One region of the Rhizobium sp. BK181 genome, then DNA from elsewhere that is predicted to be linked to it. Evidence: predicted binding sites of a transcription regulator. Region 1 holds the regulator's gene; each other region holds the start of a gene.
What was found. The regulator LexA, encoded in region 1, represses DNA repair genes until DNA is damaged. The targets are predictions, from matches to a motif close to TGTTCNNNNTGTGTTCNG.

Region 1 (7,118 bases):
GAGCCCTGCGCATAGCAGAAGCCGATGATAATCCTTGGCTTTTCAGCGTTCAGATTTTCCTTCAGATTTCAATCGATTATTATTGCCTGACGCCTCGATAGCTTGCATTGTGGTTGCAAGGGCGGCTGTTTTTTGGCGCAAATGCATGCCGGGGTTGAAGCCATTTGAAGTAACGAAGGCCGCGCCTGCCGCGGATGCTTCCGCGCGTGCAGCGGAGCGGTCTCTCCTGTTGAATCGATCGGCCGCCAAGCTGTTGCCGGCCATGCGCACGCAGTCCTCCATCGCGTGGCCGACACGGATCAAAGCTGCGACACGGGACTGGGCTTCATGGCTCCAAGGTTCCGCGACAGCGGAGATGGAACATGGACGGTTGTTTCTGTTCTCGCCGGTCTTCCTCGGAGCCGGCGCCGTCCTCTGGTTCGAACTCGCAAGTGACCCTCCCACGACGCGCTTGATGGCATGGGTTGTTGTGTTGGCACTTGTTGCAATGGCGGCGGGCCAAGGGCGTCCGTTTGTCCGGAGTTCAGCACTGGCCGGCTTGCTTTGCGTCGCGGGAATGCTTTCGGCCCAATACGAAACGCGGAGCAGGGCGACCGTCATACTGGATACGCCCGTCACCACAACGATCACTGGTCGGGTCGAGCGTCGGGAGGGGGATGGCGCGGGTCGTTGGCGCTATATCGTCTCCATTTCCGGCACCCAGTCGCCTCAGATTAGGCGGCCGCTAGACCGGGTTTCAGTCGTCGCGCGTGGGCAGAAAGAACCGTTCGAAATCGGGGAGTGGTTGACGGGACGGGCACGATTGACCCCGCCTGCGGGACCGGCGCTGCCTGGGCTCAACGACTTCGCCTTCAGCGCCTATTTCGACGAGATTGGCGCGAACGGTTTCTTTTATGGTTCGCCAAGCGTTTCAATGCCGCCAGCGGTCGGCACACCATCGATTTCGGAGCGCGGAGCCAACTGGCTGGATGGTCTTCGAAGCGGAATTGGAGACCGCATCCGTGGAATCCTGCCGGGCGACACCGGCGCCTTTGCGGCGTCGCTTGTCACCGACGAGCGGCGCGCGATCTCGCGGGAAACCACCGACGCGCTGCGACAGGCGGGTCTGGCGCATATCGTGGCAATCTCCGGTCTCAACATGGCGCTCTCCGCGGGTATCTTCTTCGTCGGCCTACGCCAACTGCTGAGCCTGTTTCCATCCGTTACGCAGGCGTACCCGACCAAGAAGATTGCAGCTGCTGGCGCGCTCGTCGCCCTGACAGCCTATTACATGATCTCGGGCTTTGCGGTCTCGGCAGAGCGAGCCTTCATCATGATGGCAATCATGCTGGCCGCTGTATTCTTCGACAGGCCGTCAATCAGTCTACGCAACATTGCCCTATCGGCTTGGGTGATTCTGCTCTTGTCTCCATCCGAGGCGCTAGGCCCGAGCTTCCAGATGTCATTTGCGGCGACTCTTGCGCTGGTTGCCGGTTATGCGATGTGGTCGAAGCGAGCCGCGCGCGAACATCCCTTGCTGCAAGTCAGGGCAGTGAAGCCCGTAGTTTTTGTCGCACGCTTCTTTGCTGGCATCCTCCTTTCCTCAATGATCGGAGGCTTCTCGACCGCGCTCTTTGCAGTCGAACATTTCCATCGGCTCAGCGCTTATGGATTGCCCGCAAATCTCATGGCCATGCCGGTAATCTCCTTCGTGGTGATGCCTATGGGCATGTTCGCGATGCTGCTGACGCCGTTTGGCCTCGATGTCGTTCCCTGGAAAATCGCCGGGTTCGGGCTCGAAATTGTGATCGCCATTGCAAAGATGGTCTCGGGATGGGGCGGCAACGTCGATATCGGTCGATTGCCGGTTTGGTACTTTCCTGTCGCCGTCGCAGGCTTCCTCGTGCTTGCGCTTCTGCGCACCAGACTGCGGTACCTTGGCGCTGTTGCGATCGCGTTGGCAACTCTGTTCGTTGTGCTCGCGCCGTCCAGACCGGCGCCAGATTTCATCATTGCCGAGGATGGCGGTCTCGTCGCGATTGTCGACAATCAGGTTATTGCTTCCAACCGGACGCGCCCACCCGACTTCATTTTCGACCAATGGCGAAGGGCTCTGGTTGCGGAGCAAGCCCGGCCGCCGCTCCTGATAGAGGGTGTCAAACCGGTCCGCCGGCGAGACGGCGACGGCAAGCCTCGGAGGCTCTCGGCCGACGAATTGCATAACGCTCGCAACGCGTTGCGGCAGGTCGTTGCGAGAGGCGTTGAGAACCGTTTCGTCTGCCTGAAAGGCGCTTGGTGCACAGCGGCGCACGACAGCGGCTACGTTCTGACGATCGTCGAAGATCCCGCCTACGTCGGCGCTGCCTGCGACACCGCCGACATCGTCGTTACACCCGCTCGCCTGCGCGCAAGCGAATGCCGGTCAGGTGCATTGTTGTTCACGGGGGAAACCTTGCGCCGCTCGGGTGCGGCAGAGATACGAATAGACGAACAGGGAACGCCTGTCGTGACGACGGCCTACAAGACACTTGACCGGCCCTGGATGCGGCATCGGGCATACAATTGGCGAAGCGGCACCTTCGATGGAGAGCCGCCTGTCTTTAGTGATAGCGGCGAATGAGGCCGACCAGCTTGCCCTGAACCTTGACGCGATCGGGTCCGAAAATACGCGTTTCATAAGCCGGGTTCGCAGCTTCAAGCGCGATCGAAGCGCCCTTGCGGCGGAAGCGCTTGAGGGTTGCTTCCTCGTCATCGACAAGTGCGACAACAATATCGCCGGCGTTGGCGGTGCTGCCGTTGCGGATAATCACCGTATCGCCGTCGAAGATGCCGGCCTCGATCATCGAGTCACCCTTCACCTCGAGCGCATAATGCTCGCCTGGGCCAAGCATGTCGGCCGGAACCGTGATGTCGTGCGTATTGTTCTGGATTGCAGAAATTGGCACGCCTGCAGCGATCCGCCCCATAACAGGTACAGAGGCCGAATTGCCATTGTCCGCATGCGCGGCCGGCTTTGGCGGCGCGACCGGTTGAGGTTTGCCAAGGCTGCCCTCGATCACGCTCGGCGAGAAACCGCGGCGCGGCTGGAGACTGGGATTATATGCCTCTGGCAGCTTGATGACCTCCAGAGCGCGGGCTCGATTCGGCAGTCGGCGAATGAAGCCGCGTTCTTCCAGCGCCGTAATCAGGCGGTGGATGCCCGACTTCGACGCGAGATCGAGAGCGTCCTTCATTTCGTCGAAAGATGGGGGGACACCGGACTCCTTCATTCGTTCGTGAATGAAGAGAAGAAGCTCCTGTTGCTTGCGCGTCAGCATCGAAGTTGAACCCCAGAGTTGTGAAACAAAGCCAGAACAGACACTATATGTTCCATATGTGTTCTGCAAGTACCTAAATTTTCGTAAAACTTGCCTGCAACTTGTTCAGTTTTTGCGTCGCTTTTGAGTGAATGCGGAGAAGGGGGTTGCATTGTTCTCTTGCCCGGCGCACATCTTCGCAAATCCCCGGGGAGTTTGCCATGAGCGAAGCACATCCGCTGGACCACATTGTGCTGCCGGTGTCCAACATCAGGCTTGCGCGCGAGCGCCTCGGAATGCTGGGATTCACCGTCGCGCCAGATGCGCGGCACCCGTTCGGAACAGAGAACGCCTGTATCTTCTTCGCCGACGAAACTTATCTGGAGCCACTGGGCGTCGCCAGCCTTGAACTGCACGAGGCGTCGGCGAGGAAGGGCAACGTCTTCACCGCGCGTGACCGTGCCTTTCGGTTTCGATGCGGCGAGGATGGACTGTCCGCAGTGGTCTTCGCGACGGGGGACGCCGACCGCGACCACGCTAGATTCCTTGGGGAGAAGATCAACGGCGGTGAGATGCTGCAGTTCGAGCGGCCGATGAAGATGCCCGACGGCTCGGAAGCCACTGCTGCATTCAAACTCGCGTTCGCAGTTGACCTGCGCGCACCTGATTTCTTTTTTTTCACCTGCCAGAGGGTCAATCCGCTGCCTGCCGATCGAAGGGCACTGCAAGTGCACCCAAATGGCGTGGGCGGGATCGCGGAGATCGTTCTTGGCGCGCCGGACCCAAAGGCGTTTGGACCATTTGTGCGCGCGGCGGCGCACGGCCTGACGGTGATCAACGAGGCCTTTGGTGTAAGTGTTGCAACGCCCAACGCCAGGATCATCGTTCTGTCCCCCGATGGACTGGATGCCTACTTCGATATTTCTGCTCCCTCAGACGATCGCGGCCTTCGCGGCGTTGCCGTTGTTTTCAAGGTCGGTGATCTCGCCGTGACAGAAGCGCATTTGGCTGCTAACGGGATGACCTACACGCGCAAGAACAATCGAATTCTGGTGAAGGCAGCGCCCGGGCAGGGTGCGCTCTTCGCCTTCGAGGAGAAACGATGAGCCAGACAAATTCCGAAGTCGCGGTCGGCGAAGGCGCCGGCCGCGTCACCTTTTCGAATACCGGCAAGCTGTCGCTGATTGCCGGACCGTGTCAGATGGAGAGCCGCGAACATGCGTTCATGGTCGCCGGTGTATTGAAGGAGCTTTGCGACAAGCTTGGTCTCGGCCTTGTCTACAAGTCCTCCTTTGACAAGGCGAACCGGACATCGCTCTCCGCCCAGCGCGGCATCGGCCTTGATAAGGCGCTGGAGGTTTTTTCCGACCTCAAGAAGGAATACGGTTTTCCTGTCCTGACCGACATCCATACCGAGGAGCAGTGCACCGAGGTGGCGACGGTCGTCGACGTCCTGCAGATCCCGGCCTTTCTCAGTCGCCAGACAGACCTGCTGGTCGCAGCCGCCAAAACCGGTCGCACAATCAACGTCAAGAAGGGCCAGTTCCTTGCCCCTTGGGACATGAAGAATGTCTTGAACAAGCTCAATTCCAGCGGCAACCCGAATATCCTGCTTTGCGAGCGCGGCGCTTCCTTCGGCTACAACACGCTGGTCTCCGATATGCGCTCGCTGCCGATCATGGCGGCGATGGGCGCCCCTGTTGTTTTCGACGCCACCCATTCGGTGCAGCAGCCCGGAGGGCAGGGTGGTTCCAGCGGCGGCCAGCGCGAATTCGTGGAGACGCTGGCGCGCGCGGCCGTTGCCGTCGGTGTCGCCGGTGTGTTCGTCGAAACGCACGAAGATCCTGACAACGCGCCGTCTGACGGTCCGAACATGGTCTATCTCAAGGACATGCCGAGGCTTCTCGAAAAGCTCCTGGCCTTCGACGCGATCGCGAAAACCTGACGTTCAAAAGACTGACATGTTCGTGTAATAGGCCACGCACGAACATCGCTGCGAAGCATGCGCAAAGCGCCATTGTAATTTGCGCGTCTTCGATTAAGACGGATTTCAAACGATTTATCCACCCTCAAGTAGGAAAAGCCGATGACCGCAATTACCGACATTATCGCCCGCGAGATTCTCGACAGCCGTGGCAACCCCACCGTCGAAGTCGATGTCTATCTGGAAGATGGCAGCATGGGCCGCGCGGCGGTTCCGTCGGGCGCGTCGACCGGCGCGCATGAAGCCGTCGAAGTTCGCGATGGTGGCAAGCGCTACCTCGGCAAGGGTGTGGAAAAGGCTGTCGAAGCCGCCAACACGGAAATCTTCGACGCAATCGGCGGCATCGATGCCGAAAACCAGATCCAGATCGACAACATCATGATCGAGCTGGACGGCACGCCGAACAAGTCGCGCCTCGGCGCCAACGCCATCCTCGGCGTATCGCTCGCTGTTGCCAAGGCCGCTGCGCAGGCTGCCGGACTGCCGCTCTACCGCTACGTCGGTGGCGCTTCCGCCCACCTGCTGCCGGTTCCGATGATGAACATCATCAACGGCGGCGCGCATGCCGACAACCCGATCGACTTCCAGGAATTCATGATCCTTCCGGTTGGCGCCGATTCTATCCGCGAAGCCGTTCGCATGGGCTCGGAAGTTTTCCACGTCCTCAAGAAGGAACTGTCGGCTCAGGGTCACAACACCAACGTTGGCGACGAAGGCGGTTTCGCGCCGGGCCTGAAGAGCGCCCCTGAAGCCCTCGACTTCATCATGAAGTCGATCGAGAAAGCCGGCTACAAGCCGGGTGACGATATCTGCCTTGGCCTTGATTGCGCCTCGACCGAATTCTTCAAGGACGGCAAGTACGTGCTCGAAGGCGAAGGTCGCACTCTGGAGCCGGGCGCCATGGCCGAATACCTTGCTCAGCTCGCTGCCCAGTATCCGATCATCTCGATCGAAGACGGCATGGCCGAAGACGATTGGGACGGCTGGAAGGCTCTGACCGATCTCGCTGGCAAGAAGGTCCAGCTGGTCGGCGACGATCTCTTCGTCACCAACTCGGCTCGCCTGCGCGACGGTATCAAGATGGGCGTCGCCAACTCGATCCTCATCAAGGTCAACCAGATCGGCTCGCTGACGGAAACGCTCGATGCCGTCAACACCGCGCACAAGGCAGCCTACACCGCGGTCATGTCGCACCGTTCGGGCGAAACCGAAGATTCGACGATCGCTGACCTCGCGGTTGCCACCAACTGCGGTCAGATCAAGACCGGCTCGCTGTCGCGCTCGGATCGCCTCGCCAAGTACAACCAGCTGATCCGCATCGAAGAAGGTCTTGGCCCGCAGGCCCGCTATGCCGGCCGCTCGATCATCCGCGGTTAATTGCGCCTGATTTTAACCACTTCGACCCGCGCCTTCGAAAGGCGCGGGTTTTTTCTTGCCTGATTTTTCATAGTCAACGGACAGTTAATCTCTGCCCGGTAGTCTTGAGCGCATCGAGGTAATGCGTTCGAGCGTGCGTTTATGTGGACAAAGCATCACAAGAAGAAAAAGATCGGTCGTTTCGTGGTTCCAGCCATGACGGTCGCGTTTCTTTCCTACTTCGGCTATCATTGTATTCATGGTGATTACGGTCTGCGGGCAACCGAAGGGTTCGAGCGCCAGCGGATAGCGCGTGAGAGGGAGTTGGCGGTTCTGAAAGGCAAGCGCGAGCATCTCGAAAAGCAGGTCGCGCTGCTGAGTGACGGTTCGATGGACAAGGATATGCTGGACGAGAAAGCGCGTCTTCAGCTTAATGTTTCTCGTGCCGATGAGATCGTCATATTCAATCACTATTCCAATTAACTGGAATTCGGTTAATTCAA
Region 2 (7,118 bases), on a different contig from region 1:
TGCGGCATGGAGTTGCCGTAACGTGATATGGACATTGCTTTACGTTAGGAGGCCCAATTCATCGGGCTGTTCGGAATAATAAAAAGCAAAAAAAAACAAGGCTAAAAGCCTTGTTTTAAGTATCGCGTGATCCTTATCCGTTGCCGGGGCTGCGACGAGCGCGCCTAAGATCTGATCCTCCCAAGACTTGACCGCGAAATCGACAAGGATTTGAGCTCCTTGCCTGTTTTGTGGGCTAAAACTAGCTCAAAGAATGGGCTTTGTCATCAGCTTTTTTTGCATTTTTGCTACACTTCAGCAATTTTTTTCTGTTGATAAGAATTTCGTACAAGCCATTATAATTTCGCCTTTTTCTTAGATTGTCTGCTTCGCAAGTGCGAACATGCTTTAACGGAAGGCCACTTAAGTCCGTCGCGGGTTTCTTTCCTTTCGCGAAGCAGTTATGAACGCTGCCAATATTTGTGAACGCCTTCGATTCCGCGCCATGCGGTGTCTCAACAGCTCTGGAATTCGCCATGCGCCTGTCTCGCTATTTCATGCCTATCCTGAAGGAAAATCCCAAGGAGGCGGAGATCGTCTCTCACCGGCTGATGCTGCGCGCCGGCATGATCCGGCAGCAGTCGCAGGGCATCTATTCCTGGTTGCCGCTCGGCAAGCGCGTCCTCGACAAGGTCAACAATATCATTCGCGATGAGCAGAACCGCGCCGGCGCGATCGAACTGTCGATGCCGACGCTGCAATCTGCCGAGCTTTGGCAGGAAAGCGGTCGCTACGACGCTTACGGCAAGGAAATGCTCCGCATCAAGGATCGCCAGGATCGCCCGATGCTGTACGGTCCGACGAACGAGGAGATGGTCACGGACATCTTCCGGTCCTACGTGAAGTCCTATAAGAGCCTGCCGCTCAATCTCTATCACATCCAGCTGAAATTCCGTGACGAGATCCGTCCGCGTTTCGGTACCATGCGCTCGCGCGAATTCATGATGAAGGACGCCTATTCCTTCGATCTGACCAAGGAAGACGCAGTCCACTCCTACAACAAGATGTTCGCGGCCTATCTGCGTACCTTTGACCGCCTTGGTCTGCGCGCCATTCCAATGCGTGCCGACACCGGCCCGATCGGCGGCAATCACAGCCACGAGTTCATCATTCTCGCCGACACCGGCGAGTCGGAAGTATTCTCGCACCGCGATTTCGTGAACTTCGACATTCCAGCAGCCGATATCGACTTCGACGACGTCGCCGGCATGCAGGCGATCTTCGACAAGTGGACGTCGGTTTATGCCGCGACCTCCGAGATGCATGACGAGGCCGCATTCGATGCCATTCCTGAGAGCGATCGCCTTTCGGCCCGCGGTATCGAAGTCGGCCACATCTTCTACTTCGGCACCAAGTACTCCGAGCCGATGGGTGCGAAGGTTCAGGGACCTGACGGCAAGGAACACGTTGTTCACATGGGTTCCTACGGGATTGGCCCGACCCGCCTTGTTCCCGCCATCATCGAAGCATCGCATGATGAGAATGGAATCATCTGGCCGGCGTCTGTGGCGCCGTTCGATGCAGTGGTGATCAACATGAAGGCCGGTGATGCGGCGTGCGATGCTGCCTGCGAGAAGATCTATGCGGCGCTGTCGAACGCCGGCAAGGACGTCCTCTACGACGATACGGACGACCGCGCTGGAACGAAGTTTGCGACCGCCGACTTGATCGGCGTTCCGGTGCAGATCATTGCCGGCCCGCGTGCGGTCGCGAGCGGCGAAGTCGAAGTGAAGGACCGCACGACGGGCGCCCGCGAAACGATGACCATCGACGCGGCGATCAACAAGCTCTTGGGCTGAGAAGGCGGGAGGCAGGATGGCAGATGTAGCGGTGAGCCAGCAGGGTTCTAAATCCGGCTCGGCGCCGGCCAGCCGGCCATTTTCCGCCTTCGAACGGCTTGTGGCGTGGCGCTATCTGCGCGCCCGCCGCAAGGAAGCGTTCATTTCGGTGATCGCCGGCTTTTCCTTCATCGGCATCATGCTTGGCGTTGCTACGCTCATCATCGTCATGGCTGTCATGAACGGCTTCCGGACGGAACTGATCTCCCGCATTCTCGGCATCAACGGTCACATGATCGTTCAGCCGGTCGATACGCCGTTCAACGATTATCCGGCGCTGACCGACAAGCTTGCCGGCGTGCCGGGCATAAAGCTTGCTCTGCCGCTGGTCGAGGGCCAGACCCTGGCCTCAGGTCAGGGCGGTGCGGGCACGGGCGCGCTGGTGCGCGGCATCCGGCCCGAGGACCTTGAAAAGGTTAAGACGGTCTCGGGCAACATCAAGTCCGGCGACCTTGTTGGTTTTGCCGCGGGACAGGGTGTCCTTATCGGCTCGGGTATGGCGACACAACTCGGCCTTCAGGCAGGTGACACCATCACGCTGATATCGCCGGAAGGTGATGTCACGCCGATGGGCGTAAACCCACGGGTCAAGTCCTACAAGGTCTCCGGTATCTTTGAGATCGGCATGTCGGAATACGACGCGACGATCATCTACATGCCGCTTGAGGAAGCGCAGCTCTATTTCAATGCCGAGGGGCTGGTTCAATCCATCGAACTCTTCGTCGACAATCCCGACGACATTGACAATATGCGGCCGAAGGTCGAGGCCGCCGCGGGCCGCCAGATTGCGATTACTGACTGGCGCCAGCGTAATCAGACCTTCTTCTCCGCGCTGCAGGTCGAGCGGAACGTGATGTTCATGATCCTGACCCTCATCGTCCTCGTTGCGGCGCTGAACATCATTTCCGGCCTCATCATGCTGGTGAAGGACAAGGGCAGTGATATCGCGATCCTGCGGACGATGGGCGCGAGCTCTGGCGCGATCATGCGCATCTTCTTTATGACGGGCGCTGCCATTGGCCTCGTTGGGACGCTCGCCGGTGTGCTGCTTGGGGTTCTTGTTTGCGTCAATATCGAGAAGATCCGCGAGTTTTTCTCTTGGGTGTCCGGCACGGTGCTGTTTGACCCGCAGCTCTATTTCCTCAGCCAACTGCCCGCCGAGATGAGCTTCAGCGAGACCATGTCCGTGGTGATCATGGCGTTGACGCTGTCCTTCATCGCGACGATCTTTCCAGCATGGCGAGCCTCCAAGCTCGATCCCGTGCAAGCCCTGCGCTACGAATAAGGAATGCTCTCTTCATGAAGCGGAATACCGTTCTCAAGCTTTCCGGCGTCGAGCGCCACTATGGCCAGGGCGAGACGCTGCTCTCGATCTTGAAGGGTGCGGATTTCACGCTCAACAGCGGCGAAATCGTTGCGCTCGTCGCTCCATCAGGGACCGGCAAGTCGACGCTTTTGCACGTTGCCGGCCTGCTCGAGCATCCCGATGGCGGCGAGGTTGTCATCAACGGAAATGCCTGTGACGGTTTGCCGGATGATAAGCGTACGGCGATCCGCCGTAGCGAAATCGGATTCGTCTACCAGTTCCATCACCTGCTGCCGGAATTCTCTGCGATCGAGAATATCATGATGCCGCAGATGATCGCCGGGTTGCCGCGCAAGGAGGCGAAGGAACGAGCCGGCCAGTTGCTCGACTACATGCGTATCGGCCATCGCGGTGCGCACCGCCCCGGGGAGCTTTCCGGTGGCGAGCAACAGCGCGTGGCGATTGCCCGTGCCGTCGCCAATGCGCCAAGCCTGCTTCTGGCGGATGAGCCAACGGGCAACCTCGATCCAGAAACGGCGAGCTATGTCTTTGATGCACTGGAGGCGCTGGTGCGCCAATCAGGCCTAGCGGCACTCATCGCCACCCATAATCATGAACTCGCCGGGCGCATGGACCGCCGCGTCACGATCACCGACGGCAAGGTCGTGGATTTCTGATCAGGGCTGGATGAGACCGCCACGGTAGTCCAGTTCATAGGCCCTGCGCTCATTCACGACGATCACTTCACGACCGCTGAAATGGCTGCAGTCGCCTGTGTTTTGATCGGCATAGAAACCGAAAGCATGCTCGAATTCCATGCCGCCGAGAAAACGTCGGTACTCGGCATACATTTTTGACAGTGCAGCCTTAATCACCGTTCCTGCTCTTTTCCCGTCAATCAACGAATGCTCGACGATGCGTCCGAAGTAGTTCATCGCCCAGACCGGTTCGCCGTCCAGCCAAACCACTTCTTGCCCGGCGAAATCGGCGCCGCCGAAGTAGCTGTCGAGATAGCGCCACTGTTCACGCTGATAACCGATGTCATGAGATCCTGTCCGGCAGGCGGGTGCAGGCGTTCCGCCGCCAACATAGGTACGGGCCTTCGCCTCAACGATGAACCGGTTCAATGCAGCAATATCCATGGCCTATCCCCCTCGTTCGGCAACGTCTCAAAAAGACTGCCAATTGTAAAGAACAAAAAGGGAACAAGCTTCACTGGCCGCAGATGGATTGCCCGGTCTCGTCGTTCCAATCAGCGATCGGGAGGACACGTGGCTCGGCTTTGACGTCCTTGCCATCCTTCTGCAACTTCCCGGTCAACGCGTTGTAGTCGCAGGAGCCGGCGGCTTTCGGGTCGAGCGTGTCGTAGTGATTGTAGGTATAGCCGGCGACGACAAACTGGTTGTTGCGGTAGGCCACTGTCAGCGTCTGGTCCCAGCGGTCGCGTCCGATCGCACTGTTCTGTGAGTGGATGGCGATCGAGGATTTGCCGATGGCTTTCAATGACGGTTCCTGCCCGAAGACGCCATTAGCATTGGTGCTGCCCCAAATCTTGTCGGGCGCGGTAAGCGAAAGTCGCAGAAGCTCGTGATCGCTGTCGCGAAGGTAAAGGTAGATGCCGATCTGATCGTCGCTGGCGTCATCTGCCGGAGCAACCAGCAGCGCGAGATCCTCATGCCCGTCGCCGTCCCAATCGCCCGTCGTCGCGTCAATGATGCGCGCGGGATCGATTTGTTCGGCCCGAGCGGTAAACGCTGCCGACCAAGCCAATCCAACAATTAAGACAAACTTAAACATGCTTTTCTCCCCGTGCCATGCAGCCAGCAGAGCGGAAAAGAATCCTGTTGACAATAGAACAAGAGCGGAACAAATTGAAAACATAACAGAAAAGGAGAGCCAAATGACTGACATGATCCGTGATATCGCAGCATTCACCTCCATCGCAATGTTCGTTGCCAGCTTCTCGCTGATCTGCATGGCAATGTAAGAATTCAGGGGACCGCATGGCTGCCATGCGGTCCGAACCCGATCGCTTCTCTGGACATCGACCCCTCAATGCTGAGAATAGACCTGATTGATTCAGGTGATTGGAAGGCATGTTATGGCGGGTGCGGAGAAAGACGCGGCAAGCGGTTTTATCGGTGGCACGCCAGGCTTCGTTCACCTCCGGGTTCACTCAGCGTACTCGCTGCTTGAAGGCGCGCTGCCACTCAAGAAGATTCTCTACAAGGCGTCGGGCGACAGTCAGCCGGCGATCGCGATCACCGATACGAACAATCTGTTCGTCGCCCTCGAATTTTCGCAGAAGGCGATGGATGAGGGGCTGCAGCCGATCATTGGCTGCCAGGTCTCGATCGATATGGAAGACGGTCTTGAGACGGAACGGCGAGGCAGCCAGCAGGCACTCGTCAAGCTCCCGTCGCTGGTGCTCTTGGCGGCCACCGATGCCGGCTACGAGCGATTGGTGGACCTTGTCAGCCGCGCCTATCTCGGCGGCGAGGGCAACGGTCAATCGATTCACATTCGCGCCTCTTGGCTCGATGACATCGGTACCGGCGGTCTGATCGCTCTGACCGGCGCCTTGACGGGGCCGATCGACATGGCGCTTAAGGACGGGCATACCGCTCAGGCGGAAGCACGCCTTCTGCTGCTGAAGCGTCATTTCGGCGACCGGCTTTATGTGGAACTGCAGCGGCACGGCACCTACGACAAGCGCCACGAGCAGAAGGTGGTCGGCCTTGCCTACGAGTATGACCTGCCGCTGGTCGCCACCAATGAAGCCTTCTTCCCGACCCGTGAGGACTATGATGCGCACGACGCCCTGATGGCCGTCGCCCACAACGCCATTGTCTCGGATGATACCCGATTCCGCCTGACACCCGATCACTACCTGAAGAGCCGCGCCGAAATGGCCAAGCTGTTCGCGGACCTGCCTGAAGCCTTGGAAAATACCGTCGAGATCGCCCGGCGCTGCTCCTTCATCCTGAAGACACGCAAGCCGATCTTGCCGCGCTTCACCGGCGCGACGGCCGATCCCGAGGAGGCCGAACGCGAAGAGGCTCTGGAATTGCGCAGGCAGGCAGAGGAGGGGCTGGACAATCGCCTGGCCACACTCGGCATGTCGCCCGGCTATGAGGAGAAGGACTACCGGGAACGCCTGGAATTCGAACTCAGCGTTATCGAGCGCATGAAGTTCCCTGGCTACTTCCTCATCGTTTCGGACTTCATCAAATGGGCAAAGCAGCATGACATCCCTGTCGGCCCGGGTCGTGGCTCGGGTGCGGGCTCGCTCGTCGCCTACGCGCTGACCATCACTGACGTTGATCCGCTGCGTTTCTCGTTGCTCTTCGAACGCTTCCTCAACCCGGAACGCGTCTCGATGCCGGACTTCGACATCGACTTTTGCCAGGATCGCCGCGAAGAGGTGATCCGCTATGTGCAGCGCAAATACGGCCGCGAGCAGGTGGCGCAGATCATCACCTTCGGTTCGCTGCAGGCACGCGCGGCACTGCGCGACGTCGGCCGCGTGCTGGAGATGCCTTACGGTCAGGTCGACAAGATCTGTAAGCTGGTGCCGAACAATCCAGCCAATCCGACGCCTTTGTCGAAGGCTATCGAGGAAGAGCCGAAACTGCAGGAAGAGGCCGACAAGGAGCCCGTCGTCGCCCGCCTGCTCGATATCGCACAGAAGATCGAAGGTCTCTACCGCCACGCATCGACCCACGCTGCCGGTATCGTCATCGGCGACCGTCCGCTGTCGAAGCTGGTGCCGATGTACCGCGATCCGCGGTCCGACATGCCGGTCACGCAGTTCAACATGAAGTGGGTCGAGCAGGCCGGCCTGGTCAAGTTCGACTTCCTCGGGCTGAAGACACTAACGACGTTGAAGGTCGCCGTCGATTTCGTCGCCAAGCGCGGCATCAAGGTCGACCTTG
Region 3 (7,118 bases), on a different contig from region 1:
CCGCTCGGCTCTCATGGCCTCCACGGCCTCGTGCGGGAACCTCCCATCAAAATCGACGGAGTCTGCATGCTTTGCCGCGATCGCTGCCACACGGGCGACCCTGGCGGCAAGATCCTCTTGCGCGATTTTGACCGGAAAGTTCATTTAGGCGACCTTCCGGCTATCTTTGATCTGGTCCACCGTCCTCGCGATTGCTGCAATGCTGGCGAAAGACTTTCGATTCAAGAGATTGTCGGGAAATTCGATGTCAAAAGCCTCTTCGATACCAAGCATGAGCTGCACCGAAGCGAAGGACGTCAGGCCGACCGCATAGAGGTCGGCATCGTCGGCAACTTGGTCAACAGAAACGGGAAGCTTTCCGAATTTGACTAGAAGATCACGGATCGTAGTATTCATTATGACTTCTCCAAGATGATCATATCTCGAGTGGCGAAACGGCCTTGTTCTCGGGATAGGCGTAGTCCGGAAAAGACAAAATTCTGCTAAATGACGTAGTTAAAGCGAACTGATCACTTCAGCTAAATTCTTAGAAGAGACGACCACACGAAGCGGAACTTAGTTGATATTTCAAACCCTTGCCCCGATTGCAATCACCGCGCCACGAGAGGGGTCTTCTGACACATTGTTCAGGAACAATACTTCTCTCGCGTTTTTTACTAGACGAGCGGCGGGTACAGGTGCTCGGTCCCGCGATAATCCGAAACCGAATAGCAGCCTTCGCCGATCGCTCTGATCGACTGTTCAGCGATCACGGCTTTGCCATGGCCACCAGGTATGTCGAGTATATAGGTGGGCTGGCAGAGACCAGAAATCCGACCGCGCAGAGCCGCGACGATCCTCTGTCCCTCTTCGATCGTGAGCCGAAAATGGCTCGTCCCGGGAGCCAGATCAGGATGGTGCAGATAATAGGGCTTTACGCGCGTCTCGACGAAAGCCTTCATTAGTTCCGTGAGCACGGCCGGATCGTCATTGACGCCCTTGAGCAGCACCGACTGGCTGACCATGACCACCCCGGCATCAATTAGGCGCGCACATGCCGCTCTTGCCTCGTCTGTCAGTTCGCGCGGATGATTGGCATGCAAAGCCACATAAACGCTCTTGCCACTCGCCCTCAGCGCCGCAATCAGGGCCGCATCGATCTTTGATGGATCGACAACAGGAACGCGCGTGTGGAACCGCACGATCTTGACGTGATCGATCAATGCCAGTTCGCGAAGGATCTCTTCGAGCCGTCGCGGGGACAGGATTAACGGATCGCCGCCCGTCAGGATCACTTCCCAGATTTCGTGGTGGTCGCGAATATAGGCAAAAGCTGCCGACATTGCCTCGGAGTCCAATGTCCCCAAGCCTTGTGGACCAACCATTTCGCGTCGAAAACAGAAGCGGCAGTAGACCGGGCACACATGCACGGCTTTCAACAGCACGCGATCCGGATACCGATGAACGATGCCTTGCACGGGACTATGGGCCTCGTCGCCGATCGGATCCGCACGCTCTTCAGACGCAACGATCAGCTCGGCCGCGTCAGGAACGAACTGCCGGGCAATCGGGTCGGCGTCATTCGCAGGATCAACCAGACCCACGACCGTCGGCGTCAATGCAATGGCGTACCGTGCGGCGACATCCGCCAAAGCGTCGCGGTCTCTTTCGCCGAGCAACCCGGCGCGTTCGAGACCCTCGACGGTCTTGATGGCTGTGTTGCTGTTCATGTGCCGTACTCCGCGACCGGCGCCCATAGCACCTGATCGATCCGTGACGCCCCGGTTGCCAGCATCACCAGCCGATCGAAGCCGAGCGCGATGCCACTTGCCTCCGGCATTTTGGCGAGCGCCTCCAGGAAATCCTCGTCGAGCGGATAGCGTTCGCCGTAGATGCGAGCTTTCTCGGCCATCTCGATCTCGAAGCGGCGGCGTTGTTCTGCCGAATTGGTGAGCTCCCCAAAACCGTTCGCGAGCTCAACGCCGCAGGCGTAGACCTCGAAACGTTCGGCAACCCGGGGATCGCTCGCGGAAGGACGCGCAAGCGCAGCTTCCGATACTGGATACTCGTCCAGAATCGTGACGCGGCCAAAGCCTAGATGCGGTTCCACCTTTTCAACCAGCACGCGGCTGAACAAATCCGCCCAGCCGTCATCTTCGGCAACGCGCATGCCGGTCCGCTTTACCTGGTCCGCGAGATGCGCCCGATCCGTCGCGCCGTCGGTCGAAACGGACGCCAGCAGATCTATGTCAGCGTAGCGGTCGAAGGCTGCGGCAACGCTTAGCCGGTTCGGCCCCGCGAACGGATCGCACTCGCTCCCTCGATAGGTGAGCCGCGTCGTCCTCATGGTTTCTGCAGCAAGGGCCAGAATGCGAACGCAATCCATCATCAGACTCTCATAGCTTTCGCCCACGCGATACCATTCAAGCATGGTGAATTCCGGATGATGCAACGGACCGCGCTCGCGGTTGCGATAGACGTGAGCGAAGCAGGCGATGCGCTGTTCTCCGGCCGAAAGCAGTTTCTTGCAGGCAAATTCAGGCGAAGTGTGCAGATATAGCGGCGCTGCTGTCTGGCCGTCAGTCGTCAGCGCTTTGGTGGCAAAGGCGTGCAGATGCGCCTCGTTGCCTGGCGACACTTGCAGCGTGGCAGTGTCGACCTCCAGAAAGTCCTCGCTTAGGAAATAGCCGCGCAGGGCCGTCTGGATCGCATTCCGCCCGAGCAGGAACGGGCGGCGGTCCGCATGCACGCTCGGCGTCCACCACGGCGATACTTTGGCGATCGAGGGTTTCATTGACATCGTCCTGACCGGTCTATCCAACGCCGGGGCTGGCTATTTGCCGGATTTTAGGTTAGTTGCGCCCCCAAAGAACAATCAGTTGCGTCTCGGAGGCCGTATCGACAGTCCTCTACGACGCCAAAAGCCGAGTTACAAGGAAGTCTTAATGGTCAAGGTCATCGCCTCTTCCGTCCGCAAGGGCAACGTTCTCGACGTAGATGGCAAACTCTACGTCGTTCTGACTGCCCAGAACTTTCATCCGGGCAAGGGCACGCCGGTCACCCAGGTTGACATGCGTCGTATCGTCGACGGCGTAAAGGTTTCCGAACGCTGGCGTACGACCGAGCAGGTCGAGCGCGCCTTCGTCGAAGACGTGAACTTCCAGTATCTTTACGAGGACGGCGAGGGGTTCCACTTCATGAACCCGGCGACCTATGACCAGGTGGTCGTGAACGATGAAACGATGGGCGATCAGAAGGCCTACCTGCAGGAAGGCATGACCTGCATCCTGTCGATCCATGAAGGTGTTCCGCTAGCCCTCGAGCTGCCGCGCCACGTCATTCTCGAAATCACCGAAACCGAACCGGTTGTGAAGGGCCAGACGGCGTCGTCTTCCTACAAACCGGCAATGCTTTCGAATGGCATCCGCACCTTGGTACCCCCGCATATTGACGCCGGCACGCGCGTCGTTATTGCAACGGAAGACAATTCCTACGTCGAACGCGCCAAGAATTGATCGATCGACAGCCGTGAATTAGAGGTCGCGTTTGCAGCGCGGCCTTTTTCTTTCTTACGGCTTTCGCCAAATAAAAAAGCGCCGGTCTAGCCGGCGCTTTGAACTTTCAAATCATGCCCAGCAGGGCAGCCCGGCCTAGTAGCGCGGGCAACGGGCCTCGTAGCGACGGCCATACCGGTCTCTGTAGACGCAGTAACCGCGACGCTCAACGGACTGGCCGATCAATGCGCCAGCAAGACCGCCGGCTACGGCACCAATTGCTGCCCCACCCCAGCTGTGGCTTACAGCACCGCCAATAATGGCGCCGCTGCCTGCACCAATCGCGGTTCCCTGTTCCGTCGCCGTACAGGACGCAAGCGCGCCAACCAGTGCACCAATAAGCACAATCTTTTTCATCATGACATATCTCCCAGATTTTTCCGTCGCTTAGATACGACCGAGCAACACAAGAATAATAATAATCACGAGAACTAGCCCTAAACCTCCGGAAGGTCCATAGCCCCAGCCGCGGCTGTAACCCCAATTTGGTAGAGCTCCGATCAAAAGCAGAATAAGGATAATGAGAAGTATGGTTCCAAGCATGGTTCAAGTCCTCGACGTCATTACACCAGGAATGGACCAGAAACACGCATCACCGATTTTTGTTCCGCGTGTATCAAATGTTTAGCTTTGGCGGCAAAAACATACGAACCACATCGTTTTCTGTCGCTCCATGGAATGCAAGTAACATCGCGAAAAGGCTCCGGCAGAAATTCGCCTTAAGATTTTCGACAAAGGCAGTTGACAGAATGAATGCAAATCGAGCCACACGCATGACGTGAATTATCCGATTCAGCATCTTGTGGGAAAAAGCGATTCAAAATCAATACTTAGCCGTGAACAAACACTGAATCAGCCGAAGTCAGCGATTCGTCTCCGATTCGTTCTCAAGCTGTTCCGAATCGGAAAACGAGCAATCTGCAAGCTATTCGCGCAACAGAAACTGCGGAGGAAATTCAAATCAGCCCTTGCCTTTGCGACAACGGCTGTCCATGTGTTGTCTGCTTCGGAGAGGAGCTGACTTGATCTGAGGCTCCCCGGCCTCATCTGCAGGACTATGACACTGACATCGCAGCCGATGATACTGAGTGGACGCGGGGTAACCGCGGTGCTCGGGCCAACCAATACCGGCAAAACGCATTATGCCATTGAGCGCATGGTTGCACATGGCACCGGCGTGATCGGCCTGCCGCTGCGACTGCTGGCGCGTGAGGTTTACACGCGCGTCGCCGAAAAGGTCGGAGTGCAGAATGTTGCACTGGTGACGGGCGAGGAGAAGATATCGCCTCCCAATGCTCGCTTTTCGGTCTGTACGGTCGAGGCCATGCCACGCGAGACTAAGGCAGCGTTCGTCGCCATTGATGAAGTTCAGCTCGCTGGCGATCTGGAGCGGGGGCATATCTTCACGGATCGTATTCTGCATTTGCGCGGTCGCAACGAAACGCTGCTGCTTGGCGCCGGTACGATGCGACCGATCTTGCAGCAACTTCTCCCTGGGATCACGGTGGTTGAGCGACCCAGGCTTTCCCACCTTTTCTACGCTGGACAGAAGAAGATCACGCGCCTGCCGCAGCGCTCGGCAATCGTCGCCTTCTCGGCTGATGAAGTCTACGCGATCGCCGAATTGATCCGCAGACAGCGCGGCGGAGCGGCCGTCGTACTTGGCGCCCTTAGCCCGCGCACGCGCAATGCGCAGGTAGCGCTTTATCAGGCTGGAGACGTCGAGTATCTGGTCGCGACCGATGCGATCGGCATGGGGCTCAATCTCGACGTCGACCACGTCGCCTTTGCTCAAGATCGCAAATTCGACGGCTATCAGTTCCGCAACCTGAACCCCGCCGAACTCGGGCAGATTGCAGGCCGTGCCGGCAGGCACGTTCGCGACGGGACGTTTGGCGTCACAGGCCAGGTAGATCCCTTTGACGAGGAGCTGGTCGAACGCATCGAAGGCCATGAGTTCGACAATGTGAAAGTGCTGCAATGGCGCACGAAGAACCTCGATTTCGCTTCCATTCACGCGCTACGCACAAGCCTCGAGACCGGACCCACTGTTCCCGGCCTGACGCGCGCCTTGCCTGCGGTCGACCAGCAGGCGCTGGAACACCTGTCGCGCTACCCGGAAATCATCGACCTTGCAACCAATCCATCGCGCGTCGAGAAGTTGTGGGAGGCCTGCGCGCTTCCGGACTACCGGCGCATTGCGCCGGCGCAACATGCCGATCTGATCTCGACCCTCTTTTCCGATCTCGTTCGCTATGGCACGGTAAACGAGGACTTCCTCGCCGAGCAGGTCCATCGCGCGGACCGAACAGACGGCGAGATTGACACGCTTTCGGCGCGAATCGCGCAGATAAGGACTTGGACCTATGTGTCGAATCGGCCCAATTGGCTTGCCGATCCGACACACTGGCAGGAAAAGACGCGGGAAATCGAAGATCGATTGTCCGATGCGTTACATGAAAGGTTGACGAAACGCTTTGTTGATCGCAGGACATCTGTGCTCATGAAGCGCCTGAGAGAGAATGCGATGCTGGAAGCTGAAATCAGTGTAAATGGCGATGTCTTCGTTGAAGGACATCATGTGGGGCAGTTGTCGGGATTCCGGTTCACGCCCATTTCGGGAGCGGAAGGGCCGGACGCCAAGGCTGTTCAGTCTGCTTCGCAAAAGGCGCTCGCTTTGGAATTCGAGGCACGTGCCGCGCGCCTCCATGCGGCCGGCAACGGCGATCTCGCGATCAGCTCCGACGGCGCGATCCGTTGGTTGGGCGATCCGGTAGCGCGCCTTGCGGGCAGTGATCATGTGATGCGCCCGCGCGTCATCCTGCTCGCCGACGAGCAGCTGACAGGCAATGCGCGAGACCACGTGGCAGCCCGTATCGAGCGCTTCGTCAATCATCACATCAGCACGGTTCTGAAGCCGCTCGACGATCTGTCGCGTGCCGAAGACCTGCAGGGCCTGGCAAAGGGTCTGGCGTTCCAGCTCGTCGAGAATCTCGGCGTCCTGTTCCGACGCGACGTGACCGAAGAGGTGAAGTCACTGGATCAGGATGCGCGCGCCTCGATGCGCCGCTATGGCGTCCGGTTCGGCGCCTATCACATCTTCGTCCCTGCCCTTCTGAAGCCTGCTCCAGCCGAACTCATCACGCTTCTCTGGGCGCTGAAGAACGACGGTCTCGACAAGCCCGGCTACGGCGATCTCATTCCCGTTCTCGCTGCAGGCCGCACGTCGGTGGTGACAGATCCAGCTTTCGAGCGCACCTTCTACAAGCTGGCTGGCTTCCGATTCCTTGGCAAACGCGCAGTTCGCATCGACATCCTGGAGCGCCTTGCGGATATCATCCGCCCGTTGCTTCAGTGGAAGCCTGGCCAGGCCAACCGTCCTGAAGGTGCATATGACGGCCGTCGCTTCACGACAACGACCGCCATGCTTTCGATCCTCGGTGCAACTCTCGAGGACATGGAAGAGATCCTGAAGGGGCTCGGCTATCGCGCCGATGCCGTAAAGGCAGAGGAAGCAGCAGCTCATCTGTCGGTTCAGGACGCCTCGACAGCGCCGACGGCCGAGACCGCAACTGAAGAGAGCGC

Region 2: dnaE (DNA polymerase III subunit alpha) is a predicted target of LexA. The motif match lies at 5,046-5,063, and genes of this name have one in related genera.
Region 3: FHT77_RS10945 (helicase-related protein) is a predicted target of LexA. The motif match lies at 4,416-4,433, and genes of this name have one in related genera.

Annotation. Positions count from the first base shown of each region.
Region 1 is NZ_JACHZA010000011.1:48,782-55,899, reverse strand. Features, by position in the region: gene FHT77_RS31515 (hypothetical protein) at 43-264, opposite strand; gene FHT77_RS21705 (ComEC/Rec2 family competence protein) at 263-2,599, shown strand; gene lexA (transcriptional repressor LexA) at 2,580-3,296, opposite strand; gene FHT77_RS21695 (VOC family protein) at 3,497-4,381, shown strand; gene kdsA (3-deoxy-8-phosphooctulonate synthase) at 4,378-5,220, shown strand; gene eno (phosphopyruvate hydratase) at 5,362-6,636, shown strand; gene FHT77_RS21680 (FtsB family cell division protein) at 6,778-7,098, shown strand.
Region 2 is NZ_JACHZA010000010.1:100,625-107,742, reverse strand. Features, by position in the region: gene proS (proline--tRNA ligase) at 516-1,838, shown strand; gene FHT77_RS20970 (lipoprotein-releasing ABC transporter permease subunit) at 1,855-3,162, shown strand; gene FHT77_RS20965 (ABC transporter ATP-binding protein) at 3,177-3,860, shown strand; gene FHT77_RS20960 (DUF5680 domain-containing protein) at 3,861-4,325, opposite strand; gene FHT77_RS20955 (hypothetical protein) at 4,396-4,980, opposite strand; gene dnaE (DNA polymerase III subunit alpha) at 5,285-7,118, shown strand, end outside.
Region 3 is NZ_JACHZA010000003.1:214,466-221,583, reverse strand. Features, by position in the region: gene FHT77_RS10980 (acyl-CoA dehydrogenase family protein) at 1-144, opposite strand, end outside; gene FHT77_RS10975 (acyl carrier protein) at 145-396, opposite strand; gene FHT77_RS10970 (lysine-2,3-aminomutase-like protein) at 657-1,709, opposite strand; gene epmA (EF-P lysine aminoacylase EpmA) at 1,706-2,773, opposite strand; gene efp (elongation factor P) at 2,925-3,494, shown strand; gene FHT77_RS10955 (YMGG-like glycine zipper-containing protein) at 3,630-3,893, opposite strand; gene FHT77_RS10950 (DUF3309 family protein) at 3,921-4,076, opposite strand; gene FHT77_RS10945 (helicase-related protein) at 4,591-7,118, shown strand, end outside.